Sinorhizobium fredii NGR234: one gene and its partner. The protein of the gene in region 1 interacts with the protein of each later gene in a pairwise test. Links are inferred from orthologs where the notes say so. Each region holds a gene or a part of one and is shown in the gene's direction. Other genes may lie near its edges. The genes, in order: sfsA and NGR_RS26995.

Evidence for each region.
Region 2: the proteins of sfsA (region 1) and NGR_RS26995 interact in binary tests that used the Escherichia coli proteins (3 or more experiments, as listed by UniProt). The link is inferred for Sinorhizobium fredii NGR234 from one-to-one orthologs.

What each region holds. Positions count from the first base shown.
Region 1 is NC_012587.1:1,440,147-1,447,370, reverse strand. Bases 2,912-5,682 are described here. They hold sfsA (DNA/RNA nuclease SfsA), read left to right. Parts: upstream 2,912-3,804; coding sequence 3,805-4,560; downstream 4,561-5,682. Other genes in these bases: radC (RadC family protein), read left to right, coding at 5,390-5,682; map (type I methionyl aminopeptidase), read left to right, coding at 4,554-5,393; phaC (poly(3-hydroxyalkanoate) polymerase subunit PhaC), read left to right, coding at 2,912-3,789. Outside these bases: NGR_RS18270 (homoserine dehydrogenase), read right to left, coding at 1-114; NGR_RS18265 (LL-diaminopimelate aminotransferase), read right to left, coding at 188-1,405; NGR_RS18260 (SHOCT domain-containing protein), read right to left, coding at 1,530-1,835; more of phaC, read left to right, coding at 1,945-2,911; more of radC, read left to right, coding at 5,683-6,181; NGR_RS18235 (GNAT family N-acetyltransferase), read right to left, coding at 6,283-6,771; NGR_RS18230 (magnesium and cobalt transport protein CorA), read right to left, coding at 6,900-7,224. UniProt on the Escherichia coli protein: Binds to DNA non-specifically. Could be a regulatory factor involved in maltose metabolism.
Region 2 is NC_012587.1:3,332,391-3,339,843, forward strand. Bases 1-3,000 are described here. They hold NGR_RS26995 (glutamate-5-semialdehyde dehydrogenase), read left to right. Parts: upstream 1-858; coding sequence 859-2,142; downstream 2,143-3,000. Other genes in these bases: proB (glutamate 5-kinase), read left to right, coding at 1-866; NGR_RS27000 (nicotinate-nucleotide adenylyltransferase), read left to right, coding at 2,178-2,765; rsfS (ribosome silencing factor), read left to right, coding at 2,851-3,000. Outside these bases: more of rsfS, read left to right, coding at 3,001-3,297; 23S rRNA (pseudouridine(1915)-N(3))-methyltransferase RlmH, read left to right, coding at 3,460-3,942; NGR_RS27015 (murein hydrolase activator EnvC family protein), read left to right, coding at 4,212-5,609; NGR_RS27020 (S41 family peptidase), read left to right, coding at 5,599-6,921; NGR_RS27025 (divergent polysaccharide deacetylase family protein), read left to right, coding at 7,110-7,453. UniProt on the Escherichia coli protein: Catalyzes the NADPH-dependent reduction of L-glutamate 5-phosphate into L-glutamate 5-semialdehyde and phosphate. The product spontaneously undergoes cyclization to form 1-pyrroline-5-carboxylate.

The sequences.
Region 1 (7,224 bases):
GATCGGCCTTCCGCACGTCGTTGCCAGCATCTCATGACGTTCCTGGAGAATCCGCACGAGCGAGGCACCAACCGTCCCCAAGCCCGCAATGCCGATTTTGAGGGCATCTGCCATAGCAAGTTCCTAACATGTAGAAGGCGCCCCGCCGGACTGGCGGGGCCATTGTGTGCGAAGGTCGGCTCTGATCTTACCGATGCGCATTCAACGAGACGACATTGTGCATCGTCTCATCCGCCGTCGACAGGAAGCGCTTGATGTTGCGCGCCGCCTGGCGGATGCGGTGCTCGTTCTCGACCAGCGCCAGGCGGACATAGTCGTCGCCCTGCTCGCCGAAACCGATGCCTGGGGCCACCGCGACATCCGCCTTCTCGACCAGCAGCTTGGAGAATTCCAGAGAACCGAGGTGGCGGAATTTTTCCGGGATCTTCGCCCAGGCGAACATCGTCGCCGGCGGCGGCGGCACTTCGAAGCCGGCCTTGCCGAAGCTGTCGACCATCACGTCGCGGCGGCGCTTGTAGATGTTGCGGACCTCGGCGATGTCGCTGCCGTCGCCGTTCAGCGCCTGGGTCGCGGCCACCTGGATCGGCGTGAAGGCGCCGTAGTCGAGGTAGGATTTCACCCGCGTCAGCGCCGCAATCAGCCGCTCGTTGCCGACCGCAAAGCCCATGCGCCAGCCAGGCATCGAGAAGGTCTTCGACATCGAGGTGAATTCAACCGTGACGTCGATCGCGCCCGGCACTTCCAGGACCGAGGGCGGCGGCACGTCGTCGAAATAGATTTCCGAATAGGCAAGGTCCGACAGCACGATGATGTCGTGCTTCTTCGCGAAGGCGATGACGTCCTTGTAGAAATCAAGCGTCGCGACCTGGGCCGTCGGATTGGACGGATAGTTGAGGATCAGCGCCAGGGGTTTCGGGATCGAGTGCTTCACGGCGCGCTCGAGCGGCGGGAAGAAGCTCTCGTCGGGCTCCACCGAGATCGAGCGGATAACGCCGCCGGCCATCAGGAAGCCGAAGGCGTGGATCGGATAGGTCGGGTTCGGGCACAAAACGACATCGCCCGGAGCGGTGATCGCCTGGGCCATGTTGGCGAAGCCTTCCTTCGAACCAAGCGTGGCGACGACCTGCGTCTCGGGATTGAGCTTGACGCCGAAGCGGCGGGCATAATAGGCGGCCTGGGCGCGACGCAGCCCGGGAATGCCCTTCGACGACGAATAACGATGCGTGCGCGGGTCCTGGACGACCTCGCAAAGCTTGTCGACGATCGACTGCGGAGTGGGAAGATCCGGATTGCCCATGCCGAGGTCGATGATGTCAGCACCGGCGGCTCGCGCGCTTGCTTTCAAACGGTTGACCTGTTCGAAAACATAGGGCGGCAAACGCCGGACTTTGTGAAACTCTTCCATCTCCAGACCTCATTTGGCGCGCGCTTTCACGGGCCTTTTCGGCAATCGCTCAACATGCGCGGGGTGAATGGCCGTCAGTGCGGCTACTCAACGCTTTGCGGCCAAATCACGAGAAAGGCAAGCGCTAATTCTCGATCTGTTTCAGCGCTTCGGCCCCATGCTGTTCGGCGAGCAACTGCAATTCCTTCAGACGGCGCTGATACTCCGCTTCGGAGATGGCGCCGGATTTACGCTGCGCGGCAAGTGCCGTCAGCCGCCCCTGCATGTTTACAGCCTCTTCGTCGGTCATCTGCTGCATGGCGGCAGGTTTCTGCCCATAGACCGAAGGGTAGGTGGCGAGATCGGCCGTCGAATTGCATCCGGCAAGCAGGCCTGCAAGGATCAACCCGGAAATCCGGGAAAGCGAACGCTGGTTTCCGACGACGAGCATGCTGGCGATGACCTCTGTTTTTAAGGGGCGACGATGCGCTAGCCCTTGTAATCATTTTCGGGCAGAATGTAAAAATACAAAACAAACAACGTGCTGTGGAGGACGCCGGGTGACATCAGACAAGGCCGAGGACACCACGGGCAAGGGCGGCTACCCGGGCTTCGATCCCAAATCGGTCGAACCCTACATCGTCAAGGACCCCCAGAACCTGGCCGTCAACCTGGCCCGCGCGGCCGAGCAGATGGGAAAGGCTGCGTCCGCATGGCTGGCGCCGCGGGAGACCGGCGAGAAAAAAGACACCTTCGCAGAACCTGTCTCCGACATGGTCAAGACTCTCTCCAAAGTCTCCGAATACTGGCTTTCCGATCCGCGCCGGACGCTGGAAGCACAGACGCACCTGATGGGGAGCTTCTTCGACATCTGGTCGCGGACATTGCACCGGATGGCCGGCGACAACGTCGCCGAATCGGAGAGCCTCCAACGCAACGACAAGCGCTTTGCGGACGAGGACTGGGTGAAGAACCCGTTCTTCGACTTCGTTCGCCAGGCCTATTTCGTCACATCCGACTGGGCGGAGCACATGGTCGAGGAGGCCGAGGGGCTCGACGATCATACCCGCCACAAGGCCGCCTTCTACGTCCGCCAGATTTCCAGCGCGCTCTCCCCGAGCAACTTCATCACCACCAATCCGCAACTCTACCGGGAGACCGTGGCTACGAGCGGCGCCAATCTCGTCAAGGGCATGAAGATGCTCGCCGAGGACATCGCCGCCGGGCGCGGCGAACTCCGGCTCAGGCAAACGGATACCAGCAAGTTTGCCATCGGCGAGAACATTGCGATCACCCCGGGCAAGGTGATCGCGCAATCCGAGATTTGCCAGGTCATTCAGTATGAGGCGAGCACCGAAACGGTGCTGAAGCGACCGTTGCTGATCTGCCCGCCGTGGATCAACAAGTACTACGTGCTCGATCTCAACCCGCAGAAATCCTTCATCAAATGGGCTGTGGATCAGGGCCACACGGTCTTCGTCATTTCCTGGGTCAATCCGGATGAGCGCCACGCCCAGAAGGGCTGGGAGGCCTATGCGCGCGAAGGTGTCGGTTTCGCGCTCGACACGATCGAACAGGCAACCGGCGAGCGGGAGGTCAATGCGATCGGCTATTGCGTCGGCGGTACCCTGCTCGCCGCCACGCTGGCGCTCCATGCCGCCGAGGGCGACGACCGGATCCGCTCGGCGACACTCTTCACGACCCAGGTGGATTTCACCTATGCAGGCGACCTCAAGGTCTTTGTCGATGACGACCAAATCGAGCAGATCGAAGCCAAGATGAGCACGACGGGCTACCTCGAGGGCTCGAAAATGGCGACCGCGTTCAACATGCTTCGTGCCTCCGAACTGATCTGGCCGTATTTCGTCAACAACTACCTGAAGGGCCAGGACCCCCTGCCCTTCGACCTGCTCTACTGGAACTCCGATTCGACGCGGATGCCCGCCGCCAACCACTCCTTCTATCTGCGCAATTGCTATCTCGAGAACAAGCTCGCGAAGGGTGAGATGGTCCTTGCCGGCCGCAAGATGTCGCTCGGCGACGTGACGATCCCCATCTACAACCTGGCCACCAAGGAAGATCACATCGCGCCTGCGAAGTCCGTCTTCCTCGGCAGCGGGCTCTTCGGCGGCAAGGTCACCTTCGTTCTATCGGGCTCCGGCCACATCGCCGGCGTCGTCAACCCGCCGGACAAGAGCAAATATCAGTTCTGGACGGGCGGGCCCCCGAAGGGCGATCTGGAGGCGTGGTTCGAGAAGGCAAAGGAGACGCCGGGTTCCTGGTGGCCGCACTGGCAGGACTGGACCGAAAAGCTCGACAAGCGGCGCGTTCCGGCCCGCAAGGCGGGTGGGCCGCTCAACTCGATCGAGGAAGCGCCGGGCTCCTACGTGCGCGTGCGCGCCTGAGATACGGGACGCATCGTGAATTTTTCCCGTCCGCTCGTTCCAGCGACGCTTCTCCAGCGTTACAAGCGCTTCCTGTTCGATGCAGACCTTGCCGACGGGACGCGGATCACCGGCTCTTGCCCGAACACCGGTTCGATGCGCGGCCTGACGGCGCCCGGATCGGCAATCTGGCTGTCCGAGCATGACTCGCCGACGCGCAAATATCGACACATGCTGGAAATCGTCGAGGCGAACGGCACGCTTGTCGGCATCAATACCGGGCTGCCGAACCGGATCGCCGAGGAAGCGATCGCCGCCGCACTGGTCAGCGATCTACATACGTACGAAACGCTCCGCCGCGAGCAGAAATATGGGCGCAATTCAAGAATCGACATTCTGCTCAGCGATCCCCAAAAGGGCCTCGCCTATGTCGAGGTGAAGAACGTCCATTTCAGCCGCGCCGAGGCCTTGGCGGAATTTCCGGACAGCCCGACTGAGCGCGGCGCCAAGCATCTCGACGAACTCGGTGACATGGTCGAGGCGGGACATCGGGCGATCATGCTGTATCTTGTTCAAAGAGACGACTGCAGCGCCTTGCGGATATGCCGCGACCTCGATCCGGTTTATGCTCGGGCATTCGAGCGAGCCGCTCAACGCGGCGTCGAAGCCTATGCGATCCGATGTGCGATATCGCCCTTCGAGATCGTGCCGGCCGGAGCGATGATAGTGGACGAACCGGTCGTTGCTGATTTAAGAAAACCGCCTGAAACATCGAAAGTCTTGGAATGGTAACTTATATCGAGGCCGGCGCTGCCCCTTACAAGAACACCGGCGTCATTCGTCTCTACGGGCCGGATGGATTCGAAGGCATGCGCAAGGCCTGTCAGGTGACGGCACGCTGCCTGGACGAACTGGTATCGCGGGTACGCCCCGGCGTGACGACGGAAGAGATCGATCGGTTCGTCTTCGAATTCGGCATGGACAACGATGCGCTGCCCGCGACCCTGAACTATCGCGGCTATACCAAGTCGTCCTGCACCTCGATCAATCACGTCGTCTGCCATGGCATACCGAACGACAAGCCCCTGCGCGACGGCGATATCGTCAACATCGACGTCACCTATGTCGTCGATGGCTGGCATGGCGACTCCAGCCGGATGTACCCGGTCGGCGAGATCAAGCGCGCCGCCGAACGGCTGCTCGAAGTCACCCATGAATGCCTGATGCGCGGTATCGCGGCGGTTCGGCCCGGCGCCCGCACCGGCGCGATCGGCGAGGCCATCCAGATCTATGCGGAATCGGAGCGCTGCTCGGTCGTCCGGGACTTCTGCGGGCACGGCGTCGGCCGCCTGTTCCACGATGCCCCGAACATCCTCCACTACGGCAACGCCAGTGAGGGGCCGGAACTAAAGGAAGGCATGATCTTCACGATCGAGCCGATGATCAATCTCGGCCGGCCGCATGTGAAAGTGCTCTCGGACGGCTGGACGGCCGTGACGCGCGACCGGTCGCTCTCGGCGCAGTACGAACACACGGTCGGCGTTACGGCGAACGGCTGCGAAGTGTTCACGCTTTCACCGGCCGGCCTTTTCATGCCCGGTGTCAGCGCATTGGGCAACGCGTGACGAAGCCTCCCCCTTTTCCCGAACCGGACGACAGCGAGACTGCCGACGAGCGGCAGTTCTTCGCGCAGCAGAAGACACGGAAACTCGACACGGTGGCGACGCTCGGCGGCACCGGCGAGGCGCACTATCACGGTCACCGTGATCGGCTGAGGGCCCGCTATCGGGAACAGGGCGATGCGGCGCTCGCCGATTACGATATTCTCGAACTCATCCTGTTCCGCCTCATTCCCCGCCGCGACACGAAACCGATCGCCAAGGAGCTTCTTGCCCGCTTCGGTACGCTTTCCGGGGTGTTCGGCGCGCCGCAGCATCTGTTGCAGGAGGTCAAGGGCGTCGGCGAAGCTGTCGCGCTGGACCTGAAGCTGATCGCGACCGCCGCGCAACGGACGCTGAAAAGCGAACTCCGCAACAAGCAGGTCCTGTCATCCTGGAGCGCCGTGATCGACTATTGTCACGCCGCAATGGCGCATGAAACGAAGGAACAGTTCCGGATCCTGTTTCTCGACAAGCGCAATGCACTGATTGCGGACGAGGTGCAGCAGCAGGGAACGATCGACCATACGCCCGTCTATCCCCGCGAGGTGGTCAAGCGTGCCCTGGAACTCTCCGCGACCGCGTTGATCCTGGCGCACAATCATCCATCCGGCGACCCGACGCCATCGCGTGCCGATATCGAAATGACCAAGCTGATCGCCGAAGCGGCCAAACCGCTCGGCATCACCGTCCACGACCACGTGATCATCGGCAAGGACGGACACGTCAGCATGAAGGGACTGCGACTGTTCTAGGCTCATACTCATAAACGGTCACGCTTGGTTTCAGCCACCGAGCGGATAGGTACTGCGCGGTCGGCCATATCTCAGATTCGGACGAAGCCGCAGTGTGCCGCTTACCGCCTCGCAAGCATTGGCAAAACCAAGCCCCACTGTGTCTCTTGAGGTGATCCGAACGGTTCGAAACCCAGTTTCTTGTAGACGGCAATCGCCCGTTCATTGGCCGGGTGAGGATCGGTCGCGATAACGGATACACCCACATCGAAGAGAGCCCTCATTCTCGCCCCGATAAATGCTGATCCGTGCCCAACACCGATCATTTCGGGGTCTCCTATGTATTGATCGATTCCCCGCGATCCACTGGGAAGCTTGGCAAAATGGTGATCTTCCCAGCCGTGGACGGTATAGTCCTGCATGAAAGCAAAGGGGCGTTCGGCGGTTGAAACAATCCAACGCGCTACCCGAGGATCAGCCAAGTCTGCTGCATCGTACGGCTCATCCGAGTCCCACCATGCGCGGACATGCGGGTTCGATTGCCATGCTGTAAGCAACGGGAGATCATCCAACGTCGCTTTGCGAAAACTGTATTGGTCGGCCGCCGTCATGTAACAAGCTTAGCACGTCGCTGGCCGGTAGAAACGGACTCTTTGAGACGGATCAAACTAGCGGCGCACGAAGTCTGATCGCGGAGGCGTACCAGGCATTGAACGAGGACCTGCAGTGGCTCCCCTGACTAAAGCCAGCGCGCCCGCCGGAAGAACCGGTAGAGCATCGCGCACAGCCCGAAGATCACCGCCAATACGACGAAATAGCCATAGCGGAACCTGAGCTCCGGCATATCGTCGAAGTTCATGCCGTAGATTCCGGCGATCGCCGTGGGCACCGCCAGGATCGCCGCCCAGGAGGCGAGTTTGCGGGAGATTTCCGTCTGCTCGGACTGGCCGATCATCAGGCTTGCCTCGAAGGTGAAGGCCAGCACTTCGCGCAGTGCGTCGATGTCCTCCTGGACGCGGCGAACGTGATCGGTGACATCTCGAAAAAGCGGCTCCATGGCCGCG
Region 2 (7,453 bases), 1.9 Mb from region 1 along the record:
GCCAGATCCTCTTGACGCTCGGCGATACGGAGGAGCGCCGCCGCTATTTGAATGCGCGCGCCACGATCAACCAGCTCTTGAAGCTCGGCTCCGTGCCGATCATCAACGAGAACGACACGGTCGCCACCACCGAGATCCGCTATGGCGACAACGACCGGCTCGCGGCCCGCGTGGCGACGATGGTCGGCGCCGACCTGCTCGTGCTGTTGTCCGACATCGACGGGCTCTACACGGCTCCGCCGCATCTTGATCCGCAGGCGCGCTTCCTCGAGACGATCGCCGAGATTACCCCGGAGATCGAGGCGATGGCAGGCGGCGCCGCCTCCGAGCTGTCGCGCGGCGGCATGCGCACCAAGATCGATGCCGGCAAGATCGCCACCACTGCCGGCTGCGCGATGATCATTGCCTCCGGCAAGCCGGAGCATCCGCTGAAGGCGATCGAGGCGGGCGCCCGCTCCTCCTGGTTCGCGCCTTCCGGCTCGCCGGTGACGGCGCGCAAGACCTGGATCGCCGGCCAGCTCCTGCCGGCAGGATCGATTGCGATCGACGCCGGCGCGGAGACGGCGCTGCGCTCCGGCAAGAGCCTGCTGCCCGCCGGTGTCCGACAGGTGACGGGAACGTTCAGCCGCGGCGACACCATTGCGATCCTCAACGCTTCCGGCCGCGAGATCGCCCGCGGCCTTGCCGGCTACGACGCCGACGACGCCCGCCAGATCGCCGGCAAGAAATCGGCCGAGATCGCCGCGATCCTCGGCTATGCGGGCCGCACCGCCATGGTGCATCGCGACGATATGGTGATGACGGCCCCCTCCGGCGCGCGATCCGAAGAGGGGGGAAATGAGAAGAAGGGCAAGCTCCATGCTTGAGACGGCCAGGAATGGCGCGGACGTCGACGCAATGATGCTGGAGATCGGCCGGCGTGCCAAGGCGGCGGCCCGGCCGCTCGCCATTGCGGGCGCCGAGCGCAAACATGCGGCACTCGTCGCCATGGCGGACGCGATCGTCGCGAAGAGCGGCGAGATCCTCGCCGCCAATGCGATCGACCTCGAAAATGCCGATAAGAGCGGCGTCGCCAAGGCCTTCATCGACCGGCTGACGCTGACGGAGGGCCGGATCCGCGACATGGCCGACGGCATCCGGGCGATCGCCGCGTTCAAGGATCCCGTCGGCGACGTCATCGCCGAATGGGACCGGCCGAACGGCCTGCATATCGAGCGGGTCCGCACGCCGCTCGGGGTCATCGGGGTGATCTATGAGAGCCGTCCGAACGTCACGGCGGATGCCGGCGCGCTCTGCCTCAAGGCCGGCAACGCGGTGATCCTGCGCGGCGGCTCCGATAGCCTCCATTCGTCACGGGCGATCCATGCCTGCCTCGTCGAGGGGCTGAAGGCGGCGGGCCTGCCGGAGGATGCGATCCAGATGGTTCCGCTCGCCGACCGCGCCGCCGTCGGCGCCATGCTTTCGGGCCTCAACGGCGCGATCGACGTGATCGTGCCGCGCGGCGGAAAGAGCCTCGTCGCCCGCGTCCAGAACGAGGCCCGCGTGCCGGTTTTCGCCCATCTCGAAGGCCTCTGCCATGTCTATGTCGATGCCTCGGCCGATCTCGACATGGCGCAGAGGATCGTCGTCAATGCCAAGATGCGCCGCACCGGCATCTGCGGTTCCGCCGAAACACTGCTGATCGATCGCAACGCCGCCGACCGGCTGGCAAAACCGCTGCTCCAGGGCCTCCTCGACGCCGGCTGCGAGGTGCGCGTCTCGGAAGAGCTGCAAGGCCTGCTTCCCGGCCTGAAGGCGGCGGTCGACGAGGACTGGGCGACCGAATACCTGGACGCCATCATCTCGGCAAAGCTCGTCGACGGCATTTCCGGCGCCATCGAGCACATCAACAGCTGGTCTTCCGCCCACACCGAGGCGGTGATCGCAGAGGATCCGGCGGTCGTCGAGCGCTTCTTCACCGAGATCGACTCGGCGATCCTCCTGCACAATGCCTCGACGCAATTTGCCGATGGCGGCGAGTTCGGCATGGGCGGCGAGATCGGCATTGCCACCGGCAAGATGCATGCCCGCGGCCCCGTCGGCGTCGAACAGCTCACCTCGTTCAAGTATCGCGTCCGCGGCACGGGACAGGTGCGGCCCTGACGACTCCTGCCGATGTGAAGCCAGGCTATCTGCGCATGCCGTATGTCGAAAGCGGCATGTCGGTCGGCTTGCTCGGCGGATCCTTCAACCCGCCCCACGCCGGCCATGTGCTGGTCGCCGAAACGGCACTGCAGAAGCTCGGCCTCGACCAGCTCTGGTGGATGGTAACGCCCGGCAATCCGCTGAAGGACCACAACAATCTCGCGCCGCTCGCCGAGCGCATCGCGCTGAGCGAGAAGATCGCCCGCAACCCGCGCATCAAGGTCACCGCCTTCGAACAGGCGCTCGGCCAGAGCTATACGGCCCGCACCCTGGAGTTCGTCCGGGCCCGCAACCGCGGCGTCCGCTTCGTCTGGGTCATGGGGGCGGACAATCTCCGCAACTTCCACCGCTGGCAGAACTGGCGCCGGATCGTCCGCACCTTCCCGATTGCAGTGATCGACCGGCCGGGCTCGACGCTCGCCTATCTGTCGTCGCGGATGGCGATGACTTTCGACCATGCGCGAATCGACGAGGACGACGCACCGAGGCTCGCCTTTCGAAGGGCGCCGGCCTGGACCTTCATCCACGGTCCCCGCTCGTCCTTGAGCTCGACGGCGCTTCGTTCCGCCAAATCCGGGTGAATTCCCGTCATTTATTTCTCGCGTCTTGAAACCGCACCGGTTTGGTGCCTACATTTGACACACGGTTCGACCTCACGAACCGGAAGTGCTTGTTCTGTTCATTCGGAAAGGAAAGACCCTGACAACAGCACACGCCAAGGGATATGCGGTCTCCGCATTCCCGCGCAGCACGGGATCGAGCGACGAAGCCGCTGTCCGTGCGCTTAAGCTGGTCCTCGAAAGCCTAGAGGACTCAAAGGCAGAAGACATTATCAGCATCAACATTGCCGGAAAGTCGGCGCTGGGAGACTTCATGGTCGTCGTCTCCGGGCGTTCGAACAGGCATGTGATGGCCATTGCCGACCACCTGGTGACGGACCTGAAGGACGAGGGCCTTGGCAATCCCCGCGTCGAAGGCCTCGAGGGTGGCGACTGGGTGCTGATCGACACCGGCGATGTGATCGTTCACATCTTCCGGCCCGAGATTCGGGAGTTCTACAACATCGAAAAGATGTGGGCGGCTCCGGAGATCGAGGACAGCACTCTGCACTGAGACGCGCCGCCCGCCCCTGACCCATAGCCTCAGGACGGAGCGACGACCGGTGCCGATTTGAGATAGGGCTGTCATCCCCCGATCGGGAGGATGGCAGCAAGAGGGTTTTTGCCGATCGAAAACTCTTCTTCGATCGGACGCCGGTGGGGAAAGAGCGGGTCAATGCGCATCGGACTTTTCGCAGTCGGCCGCCTGAAGGCGGGGCCGGAAAAGGATCTCGCGGCCCGCTATCTCGATCGCTTCGCCAAGGCGGGACCGGCCGTCGGCCTGGAGCTGGCGCGCCTCGTCGAAATCAACGAGAGCCGCGCGGCGAATGCCCAGACGCGCAAGCGCGAGGAAGCGGCCCAGCTCGAAAAGACGCTCGCCGACGGCAGCCTGCTCCTCTTGCTCGACGAACGCGGCAAGGCGCTCGATTCGGAGAGCTTCGCCACGCTGCTCGGCACCTTCCGGGACGGCGGCAAGCGCGACCTGATGATCGCCATCGGCGGTGCCGACGGGCTCGATCCGGCCCTTCATGCCCGCGCCGATGCGGTACTGTGCCTCGGCAAGATGACCTGGCCGCATCAGCTCGTGCGTATCCTCATCGCCGAACAGCTCTATCGTGCCGTGACCATTCTTGCCGGCCACCCGTACCACCGAGCATAGTAAGCGTTGCCGCGAGTTCCCTTCGCCCCGCGTGCGGGGAGAAGGTGGCCTGCGGGCCGGATGAGGGGCATCCCTTGGGCACTTTTCTTTACCGCATGTTTTGATCGGCGACGACTCAACGAAGGGCAGCACCGCCCTGAAGCCCTTGCCGGGCGATAACAACAATATGTATTGGTGGCCTCCGACAAATCGGATTAGGGTTCCCTGATTTAACTGCCAGCCCACGAGACAGGATGACGCGCGTCAGGAACAGAGCCGAGGTGGCCCGGATGAGGTTTGCCATGGGGCAGATCGGCCGGCATGCGGCGATCGCCGCCGTTCTTCTGTCCATAGGCGGCCCGGCATTCGCGCAGGAAGCCGCCAGGGACGCCGCTCCGGCCCCGGCCGGCGCGAAACAGGGCCCGCCGGATCCCGCGGCGAACTTGGCCTTGAGACGTGACAGCACGCGCAGCGAACTGGACGCGCTGTCGAAGACCATCAGCCTCTCGCGCGACCGTGCCGAGGCTCTCGTGCAGACGATTGCCGAGCTCGACAAGAGCAACGAGGCGCTGCGTTCCGCGATCGTCGACTCGGCGGCGAAGCGCCAGGAACTCGAGCGGCAGATTTCCGAGGGAGAAACGAAGCTCAACGAGTTGCGCGTCAAGGAGGACGTCGTCAGGCGTTCGCTCCGGGCCCGGCGCGGCGTTCTTGCCGAAGTGCTCGCCGCGCTGCAGCGCATGGGCCGCAACCCGCCGCCGGCGATCCTGGTGACGCCGGAGGATGCGCTTGGTTCGGTCCGCAGTGCCATCCTGCTCGGTGCGGTCGTTCCGGAAATACGCGAGCAGACCGACAGCCTCGTTGCCGACCTCAAGGCGCTTGCCGACATCCGCGCCGGCATCGCCAGCCAGCGGGACGATCTGACGGCGACGATGACGGCCAATCTCGAGGAAGAGCGGCGCATGTCGATGCTCGTCGCCGAAAAGGACAAGCTGCGGCAGCGGAACGCGACGGAACTCGCCTCCGAACAGCGCAAGGCAGAGGAGCTCGCCCTGCAGGCGACCAATCTCGAAGGGCTGATCTCCTCGATCGAGAACGAGATATCCTCTGTGCGCGAGGCGGCCGCGGCGGCCCGCGCCCAGGAGGAGGAACGGCTGCGGATGAACGAGGCCGAGCGCGAGGCGGCACGCGAATTGGCCAAGAGCGCGGTGCCCGACAAAAACCGCATTGCGCCCGCATACGTGTTTTCGGAATTGCAACAGAGGCTCAGCTATCCGGCCGCAGGCTCGATCCTGCGGCAATTCGGCGACGCGGACGGCACCGGGCACTCGCTGCAGGGGATCATGCTGGAAACCAATGCAGGCGCGCTGGTGACCACGCCGGCGGACGGCTGGGTCGTCTATGCCGGCAGCTTCCGCAGTTACGGGCAGATGATCATCCTCAATCCCGGCGACGGCTACCATATCGTGCTGGCCGGAATGGAGAGCGTGAGCGTCCGCCCGGGCCAATTCGTCGTGGCCGGCGAGCCGGTCGCGACGATGGGTGCAAAAAGAGTGGCGAGTGCGGCGGCCTTGACGCTGGAAACGGACAGGCCAACGATTTACATTGAATTCCGAAAAGACGGAAAGCCGGTTGATTCCCGACCGTGGTGGACCGCAGCAGAAGTTGGAAAGGCGCGAAATGATACGTAGAGCTTCACTTGTTCTGGTCGGGGCGCTGATGGGGGCGACGGCGATGGGCGTCGTCTATTCGGCAACGATCCCGGCCGTGGCGGCCAATTCGTCCACATATCGCGAGCTGGCGATTTTCGGCGATGTGTTCGAGCGCGTGCGCGCGCAATACGTGACGCCGCCGCAGGACGACAAGCTCATCGAGAATGCCATCAATGGCATGCTCTCCTCGCTCGACCCGCATTCGAGCTACATGAACTCGGCCGATGCCGAGGATATGCGCACCCAGACGCGCGGCGAGTTCGGCGGCCTCGGCATCGAGGTGACGATGGAAGAGGATCTCGTCAAGGTGACGAGCCCGATCGACGACACCCCTGCCGCCCGCGCCGGCGTGCTTGCCGGCGATCTGATCTCGAAGATCGACGGCCAGGACGTTCGCGGCCTGAAGCTCGAGGAAGCGGTCGAGAAGATGCGCGGCGCCGTCGGTACGCCGATCAAGCTGACCATCCTGCGCAAGGGCGCAGAGAAGCCGATCGAGCTGACGATCGTTCGCGACGTGATCGCCGTGCGCGCCGTCAAGTACCGCGTCGAAGGCGATGTCGGCTATCTCCGGGTGATCTCCTTCACCGAGAAGACCTTCGACGACCTGAAGAAGGGCATCGAAAAGGTCAAGGCGGACGTCCCGGCCGACAAGCTCAAGGGCTATGTCCTCGATCTGCGCCTCAACCCGGGCGGCCTGCTCGACCAGGCAATCAATGTTTCGGACGCTTTCATGGAGCGCGGCGAGGTCGTTTCGACCCGCGGCCGCAACCCGGACGAGACGCGCCGATTCAATGCGACGCCAGGGGATCTCGCGGACGGCAAGCCTATCGTCGTTCTCGTCAACGGCGGTTCGGCTTCGGCATCGGAGATCGTCGCCGGTGCGCTCCAGGATATGAAGCGTGCGACCGTGCTCGGCACGCGTTCCTTCGGCAAGGGATCGGTTCAGACGATCATTCCGCTCGGCGACGCCGGCGCACTGCGGCTGACCACGGCGCTCTATTACACGCCGTCCGGCAAGTCGATCCAGGGCACCGGCATTACCCCGGACATCAAGGTCGAACAGCCGCTGCCCCCGGAACTCCTCGGCAAGGTAGAAGCGCAGGGCGAATCCGATCTGCGCGGCCACATCAAGGGCCAGAGCGAGAACGACGAGGGTTCCGGCTCGGTCGCTTACGTGCCGCCGGAAGCCAAGGACGATATTCAGCTCAACTACGCGCTCGACCTGCTGCGCGGCAAGAAGACGGATCCGTCCTTCCCGGCCAATCCCGAGCAGGCCGAACTTAAGAAGTGAGCCTCCCTGTGGTTCTTTGGATCGACTGGATCCAGCGAGCCACGCGGTTCGAAGCGAATGAGACAAGGCGCCGGGCTGTTCAACCCGGCGCCGTTATATTATGCATCGGCGATGTAGCCGACTGCCGATGATTCTTCGCGAGCGGGCGCATTCCTCACCGGCAACGTTTCTAAGGTCGAGGCTCCGTTTTGGGAACTGATCTCAACGCCCCGCTTGGCCAAGGCCTGAAGAAGAGGCCGCCCCGCAAGCGCAATCCGCGCCGGATGTTCGGCTACGCCTTTCTTGGCGTCTTTTCGTTAGCCATCGCCGGGCTCTCCGGCTGGGCCGCTTTCGCACCGGACAGCCTGCTCCGTACGGAGGCTCCGGGCACAAGCGTTGAAACGCCCCAGGCGAGCACCGAACGTCCTGCGTCGCCGACCAAGCCCAAGGTTGCAGGCGGCTCGCTTCGCCAGAGTGGTGCCCGTTCGGGAGCCCATGTCGAGGAAATGCTGACGGACGACGGTGCGACGGTTACCAAATACACGCCGAGGTC